2 regions of the Aminobacter sp. Y103A genome follow, and region 1 is predicted to be linked to the other one. Evidence: riboswitches for the same ligand, from Rfam matches in the RefSeq annotation. Region 1 holds a riboswitch; the other holds the start of a gene.

Region 1 (4,415 bases):
TCGAATAGTCGAGGTTGCCGGAAAGTTCGACGGTCGAGCTCCAGCTGTCGGAATGCTTCACCCGTGCGCCGATCCTGCCGGCGAAGGTGTCGGTGTCAACTTCATTGGCGGAAGGCGGGGAGGCATCGTACTGGCTGCGGCCCCGGGCAAACAGGCCATCGGCATATAGCCGGCCCCAGCCATACTCCTTGGCGACAGCGACGTTGAGCGAGCCCTGCAGGAAGCCATCGTCGTCAGGCTCATGTCCCCAGGCCAGCGGCGTGGTGAAGTCGTAGCCGCGCGTGCCGAGGATGGAGCCACCGACGGAGTAATCGATCCCGTCCTCGGTGCGTCCGCGCAGATCGCCTGAGAGATAGCCACCCCAGGGATGCGTGACGCCCGAGGTGATGCTGCCGCAGGTGTTACGGCCGTCGGCACACTGGCCGCCCTGTTTGGTGATGATGTTGACGACACCGCCGATGGCATCGGCGCCATACTGCGCTGAGTGCGGTCCCTTGGCGATCTCGATACGCTCGATCGACGACAGCGGAATGTTGAAGATCGAGCTCGTACCGCTGGTCGCCGACGAACTGCGGACGCCATTGACCAGCACCAGCGTCTGGCCGGCCGACATGCCGCGCAGATAGACATTGGACGACGCGCCCTGGCCGCCATAGCCGATGATTGAAACGCCGGCATAGTGCTTCAGCAACGACGGCAGATCTGCTGCCGCGGACTTTCGCAATTCTTGCTCGTCGATCAGGGTGACCGACGACGTCGGGCGAACAAGCGCGGTTTCGCGGCGGAGCGGCGTAACGACCAGGCGCGGCAGCACGGTCACGCCGCCTGCAGCGAGCGCCTGCTGCGCGCTGGATGGTGTCGGGATGGCCAGCATGATCGCGCCGATGCCCAGGATAAGTCTCTGCATTTCTGCCCTCAAATGGTTTGGGGGGCGCGACAAGGATCGCACCCGGTTTCCAAACCGCAGGCAAGACAGGTCGGCAGGCAGACTTTGGGACAAGATTGACCCGACGGCCTTCCGCATGCGGCAACACTTTCGATGTCACCGCCACGAGCGACCGCGCCTGACCACACCCCGTGGACAAGCATGGGTGACTGGAACGGGCAGGTCTCCTGACTTCCGTGTCACAGCCTTTTTCCGCCTTCCCGAACGCGCGAATGCGTTCAGTGGCATGATGGAAGAGGCTCAACGGTTACAGTTGCGGGGGCAGTCGCGGATTTGGCCTTCGGCCTCACCGTGTTCCCTTTTCATCCGCCTCTCGGCGGAACCGATTCCGAGGCGGACGCTACTCAGGGATGCCGAGGCTTGTCAATCGCAATCATGCGACCGGCCATAAAATATATTGATTTTCAACTAGATAGGATCATTGGACACGGACAAACAGGGCAACTTGTGCAATCGCCCCGGACGCGGCAAGCCCTGCATGGGACCGCCAATTGGACGGCACTGCCCCTCGGGGACAGAGGCCACCTGCACATTGCCAACGGGGTCGCGGAAACTGAACCGACGATGTGCGCGCTACGGCCATCGACATCATCTTCGGCCGCGTCGGTATCATCCGCGCATGTTCAGCCGAGCAAGGTCCTTGTCAGCGCATGATCCTTGTCGGCAAGCCCGTCGATGACGCTGAAGTGATGCCGGTCGGGCTCGACCACTGTAGCGGTGGTGGCGCCAAGCCCGGTCCAGATATTGGAAAGCAATGCGTTCTGGCGCAGGAACTCGGCGCGCTCGCCACCGCCGACCCAGCAGGTGATGCGGACGTTGTCCACCGGCCGCAGCAGCGCCGGGCTTTCAGCCAGCGCCTCGGTCTCGTCGATGTGGAGCGTCTTGTTCATGCCGGTGTTGATCAGCGGCCTGAGATCATGAACTCCCGAGAGCGAAACGACATGACGGATACGAGACTGCACATCGGGCGCAAGCGGCGAAGCAGCCGCGACCATGCGCGACACGAGGTGTCCGCCGGCGGAATGACCGGTCAGCATGATCGGGCCTTCGACCAACGCGGCTGCCTTGCCGATCGCCGCACCGACCTCGCGCACGATATCGCCGATCCTGACTTCCGGGCACAAGCTGTAGGACGGCATCGCAACCGCGTAGCCGCTGTCGATGGAACCCTTGGCGAGATGCGACCAGTAGCTCTTGTCGAGCGCCATCCAGTAACCGCCATGGACGAAGACGACGAGCCCCTTCGGCGTGCCTTCAGGCAGAAACAGGTCAAGCAGGTTGCGCGGCCTGTCACCATAGGCGATGTCGAACTGCGCTCTCTCATCTGCCGACAGGGCGTCGCGAAACGTCTGTGCCGATTCCACCCATGCAGCAGGCCAACGATCGCCACCGGCGATGTTGGCGCCATTGGTGTAGGCGTTGTCCCAATCGGCGATATGGCGTTCGAGCATACGGGCATCCCTCCAAGGCGGCAGCAATCCAGGCGCATAGCAATGGCCAGCGTGCCGGATTGCGTCAATGGGCCAGCGGCAGAAACTTTATGCTTGAAATAATTTTGGTCCGGTGCAATTCTCAGCCATCAGTCGAGAACGTGGGAGGTCTCGCTGTGCCAGACGCCGATCGCATGTCGATCGCGCATAGCCGCGGCCTGTGCCGAACGGCTACCCGTTGCGGCGCAGCACCTTCCCCCGAAGTAACGCATTCCAACGCACGCATGGCGCTTCCGTCATGCCGATGAGCAGGTAGGGGACAGCCGCAGAATGCTTGGACCGTCAGCGCATATCGACACCTTCACGCGCGATAACCTGCCACCCCAGGACCAGTGGCCGACCTTTCTGCTCGACGGCTTCGACTATCCCGAGCACCTCAATGCGGCCGTCGAGCTGACCGATCGCCTGGTCGAAAAAGGCCTGGGCGACCACACCGCGCTGATCGGCAACGGTCGCCGCCGCACCTACAAGGAGCTGTCCGACTGGACCAACCGACTGGCGCATGCGCTGGTCGAAAACTACGGCGTCAAGCCCGGCAATCGGGTGCTGATCCGCTCGGCCAACAACCCGGCAATGGTCGCCTGCTGGCTGGCCGCGACCAAGGCAGGTGCTGTCGTCGTCAACACCATGCCTATGCTGCGCGCCGGTGAGCTCGCCAAGATCGTCGACAAGGCAGAGATCACGATTGCGCTGTGCGACACGCGCCTGATGGACGAGATGATCGCCTGCGCCAAGGACAGCGCCTTCCTGACCAAGGTGATCGGCTTCGACGGCACGGCCAACCACGACGCCGAACTCGACCGGGTCGCGCTCGACAAATCCGTCATCTTCGAAGCGGTCAAGACCGGCCGCGACGACGTCGCCCTGCTCGGCTTCACCTCGGGCACCACGGGCGTGCCGAAAGCGACGATGCATTTCCATCGCGACCTGCTGATCATCGCCGACGCCTATGCCAAGGAGGTGCTTTCGGTCACCTCCGACGACGTCTTCGTCGGCTCGCCGCCGCTGGCCTTCACCTTCGGTCTTGGCGGCCTGGCCATTTTCCCATTGCGCTTCGGCGCGGCCGCGACCCTGCTCGAGCAGGCAACGCCGCCGAACATGATCCACATCATCGAGACCTACAAGGCGACGATCTCGTTCACCGCGCCGACCGCCTATCGCGCCATGCTGAAGGCCATGGACGAAGGCGCCGACCTGTCGTCGCTGCGCGTCGCGGTCTCTGCCGGCGAGACCTTGCCCGGACCGGTGTTCGAGGAATGGCTGGCCAAGACGGGCAAGCCGATCCTCGACGGCATCGGCGCCACCGAGATGCTGCATATCTTCATCTCCAACCGCTTCGAGGACATGAAACCCGCCTCCACCGGCAAGCCGGTCGGCGGCTATGAAGCGCGGGTCGTCGACGGCGACATGAACGAGGTGCCACGCGGCACTGTCGGCAAGCTTGCCGTGCGTGGCCCGACAGGCTGCCGCTACATGTCCGATGACAGGCAGCTCGAATATGTCCGCGACGGCTGGAACCTGACCGGCGATGCCTTCATCCAGGACACCGACGGCTTCTTCCACTTCGCCGCGCGTTCCGACGATATGATCGTCAGCGCCGGCTACAACATCGCCGGTCCCGAGGTTGAAGCCGCCCTGTTCTCGCACCCCGAAGTCGCCGAATGCGCCGTCATCGGCGCGGCTGACAGCGAACGCGGCCAGATCGTCGAGGCCTATGTCGTGCTGGTTGCCGGCGTCGCCGCCGACGCCGCGACCGTCAAGCGCCTTCAGGATCACGTCAAGGCGACGATCGCGCCTTACAAATACCCGCGCTCGGTGAAATTCATCGACGCCCTGCCCAAGACCCAGACCGGCAAGATCCAGCGCTTCCGGTTGCGTGCGGAGAAGATGAATTGAGCAAGCCTTACGATCCCTCCGTCGAGGGCGCGCAGATGTCGTTCAAGGACCGCATGTCCTACAGCGATTATCTGCATCTCGAA
Region 2 (4,415 bases), on a different replicon from region 1:
TCCAGGCGCTGGAACTCCCGCAAAGGGAGCTGCGCCGGCTGGACAATCAGTCGTGATGCAGGCAGTCGTCGCAGAGGCCGAACTTCCAGGCGGCAGCGGTGACGCCGATGAAGCGATTATGACAATGGACGCATTCCATGTTGCCATATCCCCGCGGCGAAGGCGGTGACAGAGATCTCTGCGCCGCGATGTAAGTCTCGCGCCGACGCATCAACTCTTCGCGGACATCACGCCGCGAATAGGATACTTGAATTGCCATGACTGCCACCGCCCACTGAACTGATCTAGCCCTGCGCAATAGTCGCTGATGTTTCCCTTGGGTCAATTAGATCGATGGATTGACGTGGATCGCAACAGGCTGTGTCAGCCCATCGGACCTGTGCCCGACGACCCCAGGCGCCGCTGCCGCTGCTGCGCGTTTCAGCCTTGGCTTCCAGCCAGTGGCGGATATCGGCGGGAACATCCGCCGTTACGTTGAGCAGCGGATTGCGCGCCGTGCCTGGTAAAGACGTCGTGATAGTTGACGATCGACAACGGCAAGCGTTGCTGTTCGGCCGGAATCGGGTCGAACAGGTGGTGCGGAAAGTTGTGCGGTGCCGACAAGGTGCGCATCGTCAGGCCGCTGCCCGGTATGGCCAGCGACAGGCAGGCCTGCGAACTGTCCCACAGCTCGCTTCCCCGGGCGGAAACGCGCCGTGGCCCGCCTCGACACGATGGCTGACATTGGGCGCGAGCTTTGCTGCCACCGAACGCTCGAAATAGCCGAGTAGCCGAGGATACGGTCTTCTCGCCGAACCACGACGAGGCCGCCATCGTAGCTCGCTTTGACCCCAGCCTTGTCGACGGTGGTCTCGATCATTGGCACCAGGTCGTAGTTAACGCCCAAGGTCCGGGACGGCGCCTGCCAATAACCGTCCCGAGGATCGGTCGTCGCGGCCATATGTGCGCATGCCCTTGACGTCGACGGAGCCGAAGGGCGGCCGCAGCAACTTCCAGTGCCAGATCAGGTTCACGGCAGAACAGCATGTCGCTGTCCAGGCCGATAAAAGGCAGGGGCAAAAAGCAGGTGGTGGCGGAACGACACGATCCCCCTTGTTTTCAATGGGCCTTCACCGCAGCACCTGCTTGCGGCCGGTGGGGTGGTAGGCAAAGTCGTCGACCACCGCGCCGCCGAGCAGATGTTCGGTGACTATGCGGTCGACGGCGGCCTCGGTGACCCCGCCGTAATAGGTGCCTTCGGGAAAGACCTGCAGCACCGGTGCCAGGTTACAGGGGCCAAGGCAGGTCGATTTGGCGCTCATCGTGCCGTCGCCGGTCACGCGCAGCTTCTGGCGGTCCTGCTGGTTGCGCAGGTGGCCCCAGATCAGGTCCGCGCCGGCGGCATTGCACGGGCCGCCCTGGCAGACCAGCACGCGGCGTTTCTGCGCCGGCACGAGCGAGCCCTCTGGCGCCAGCCTGTCGAGCGGCGGGATGGGCGGCGTCGCGTCGGCACCGGTGACGAGGTCGGCCATCATTGCAGCCAGCAGCGGGCTTTCGGCGAGGCCCCGCGCGATGCGCACCGTCGGCCAAGGTGCCGCGTCCTCGGTCTGCCACCGGCGCAGCGACTTGGTGAGCCAGGCATTGAAGCTGGGCTCGATCGGCAGCATAAGCGGCAGGATGAGGATATCGGAGAAATCCTGCTGGCGAAGTGCCGCAAGCGCCTCGCGCAGCGACGGCGTGCCTTGTTCGGTGAAGCCGAAGCTGGTGTGATCGACGCCGGGCAACGCCGCGGCGAGATCACAGAGCTGCTGCATCTGCCTGTAGGGCGCGGCAGCAAAGGCCGACTTGGCGACGAGCACGATGGCACGTCTGGCCTGGGACTGCGCGGTCTCAACTTCTGTATTGTGCAAACGATCGATCCCTGGCCTGACTGCGGTCGGGATTGTCGCAACGCATGTTGGTGGAAGGCGATGGCCGATAGCGCCGCCTGCACGAACCTGCGCTCCGGTGGTACACCCCGCCCACGGAACATCACTCGGTCAGGCAGGTCTCCTGGCTCGCGGGTCTCGGCTCATTGCCTGCCTTCCCGGCCGTCGGCCAGTGACACAATCGGCAATGCGGCTCACCGCTTACAGTTGCGGGGCAGCTTCGGTTTCGCACCGAATTCCCTCTTAGCTTCCGCCCGAAAGCAGAAGAACCATAACCGCGCGGCAAGCTATATGCGGGCAGACGCAAGTCAAGGGTTGTCGATGGACACGTACCTAGGCCAGCAATGCGCTGCCTTGCGATCGCTTGGCGTTGCTGGACATAGTCCGGCGATGGACGACGATTGCCAAGCAGCCCTTCCGATCATGACCGTGCGCCATCGGGGCGCATTGGTAGAGACCGGAGATGGACATGCACCCCAAGCGGAATAAGCCCAGGAATGCCAGGGCCGGCTGCCTCTGTGCAAACCGCACAAGGCGAACGGCGCCTGCCCGAGGCATATCGACATGAAAATCGGCAACCGGCGTCGATATGAAGCGGGAAGCTCGCAGTTGCGATGTGAAGGCGTCCGCGGCTGATAAGCTTGTCTGCGCGACATCGGATGTGCGAGGGGACGCGCCCGCCCATTGATTGGGGGGGCAGGGCGGGCGCTAAGCTCGGGTGGTCCAAGGGGGGGTAAGGACGAGGTGAGCCTGTAGGTCGTTTAGAGGTTCCTAACGTAAGGTCAACCAGCGCCAGCGAGCGGACGGCGCGGTCGTTCAACTTCTCGTGTAGAGCGGCTGGATCGCAAGCGGCGTCGAGCCCGTTCAGGGCAATCTGAGCGGCCGTCCACCGGTGCGTTGCCAGGACACCGGCGAGTGTCGTGAGTTACCGCCAACGTGAAGACGCTGGGAACGGCCACCAGGCGGGTCGCCAGAATGATTGCAGAGCAGCTTTGGCCTGTTTTCGTGGGCACCCCACCAATGTGGCCCGGCATGCAATCGCGACAGCCACAGGCGACGATCGGAGGTGTCGATGATGTGCGCGGCGGCGGCTCACCGCGTGGGCGAACGCTTCGCCGAAAGCGTTGGAGCAGGCGCGCGACGAGCTTGCCGCACATGCGCGCCGTTGGCAGTGAGGACCGAAGTTACCGCTTCGCGGTGTCCGCGCTGCTCGCCAGGCTGGCAGGAAGGGGCTTGCTCGAGCATTTCAGATGCATGTCCCGGGCGAATTTCTTGCGCATCTTGGCGCGATGCTCCTTGCCGGCCATGGCGATGCCGAGCCCGTATGGGCCAAGCAGCAGCCCTGCCGATACGCTCAGGGTTTCTTTCTCTTGCGCTGCGTAGTTCGCCGCCTCAGCTCGAGCTTTCGTGCAGTCCGCTGACCGCCATTTGGGATCCTTGGCAGAGAGTGTGGTGGCATAGTCGGCGGGCTGGGATGCACAGCCGGCAACTGCGAGCATCGTCACCGCAGCGAGCAGTTTGGCCTTCATCTATGAGTCCTTGCTAAACATCCGTCCATCAACACAGACAGGGCTGATTCCGCAAGGGGCGGCGGAAGAACACCAACATAGGAATATGCCTCTTTATCATAAGGAAACAAAGTTGCCTGATTTGAGGGCGTCGGCTATGCAGGGGTGTCTTAAGGGAGGAGAATGCCATGGCGAACAAAACAATCCTCAAATTTGGCCAGCCGGAAGGTGCAGATTCCAACGACCTACCGGGATGGGTGGTGGTCGACGGAAAGCCGACGATGAAGACGGCCGTCCAGCATACGACCGGGGATGGCAAGGTGCTGTCGGGAACGTGGCAGGCCACGCCAGGCACCTACCACGCCAGCTACACCGACTACGAGTTCGTCCACATGATCTCGGGTCGCATCATCATCACGCCGGATGGCGGCGCGCCCGTCGAGGTTGGGCCGGGCGACGCGTTCGTCGTGGAAGCGGATTTCAGGGGCACCTGGAAGATCATCGAGCCGGTGACGAAGCACTTCGTCGTTACGCTGGGATCGTAGGAAACACCGCGCAACCGGCGGGGATATCTCCATCGGCTGTCGAAGAAGGCTGCCGGCCGGCTCGTGCACGCGGACGAACGCCTGATTGATTCGACCTGGTTCCGACAGTGAGCGGAACCAGGCGCACCGGTGATGCCTTGCTGGCTTAATTTCCTTGGGAAAAGGCTGGTGCAGCTTTGAATGATCAAACAACGCGAGATGCATCGCGCATGTTGCGTTCCCCGGCCGAGAATGAGCATTTTTCCAAGCTTTGCGGCCAGGACTGATCGCTCGCTGCGCGACCACCACAACATCACCGTCGACCTTGTCCGCGGCTATTGCGGGCTACCACCTGTGCTTGCAGAAGGTTGACCTTTGCCCGAGCTGGTTTATTTAGGCCCCGGGCAGGTATGGGTGGTAATTTATGTTGGCAGTGGTGAATTCGCTGTGGATCGGCAACAGATTGGGGCCGGTCC

What was found. Region 1 has a riboswitch for cobalamin ahead of Amn_RS28810 (TonB-dependent receptor domain-containing protein). Riboswitches for the same ligand answer to the same signal wherever they lie in the genome.
Region 2: another riboswitch for cobalamin. It lies ahead of Amn_RS04520 ((2Fe-2S) ferredoxin domain-containing protein); the one in region 1 lies ahead of Amn_RS28810 (TonB-dependent receptor domain-containing protein).

Annotation. Positions count from the first base shown of each region.
Region 1 covers NZ_AP017987.1:262,718-267,132, reverse strand. Annotated here, with positions in the region: gene Amn_RS28810 (TonB-dependent receptor domain-containing protein) at 1-907, opposite strand, end outside; cobalamin riboswitch at 1,087-1,288, opposite strand; gene Amn_RS28805 (hormone-sensitive lipase) at 1,570-2,397, opposite strand; gene Amn_RS28800 (AMP-binding protein) at 2,707-4,332, shown strand; gene kynA (tryptophan 2,3-dioxygenase) at 4,329-4,415, shown strand, end outside.
Region 2 covers NZ_AP017986.1:924,194-928,608, forward strand. Annotated here, with positions in the region: gene Amn_RS04515 (hypothetical protein) at 421-813, opposite strand; gene Amn_RS04520 ((2Fe-2S) ferredoxin domain-containing protein) at 1,110-1,889, opposite strand; cobalamin riboswitch at 2,005-2,197, opposite strand; gene Amn_RS04525 (hypothetical protein) at 3,092-3,436, opposite strand; gene Amn_RS04530 (cupin domain-containing protein) at 3,604-3,960, shown strand; gene Amn_RS04535 (glycosyltransferase) at 4,364-4,415, shown strand, end outside.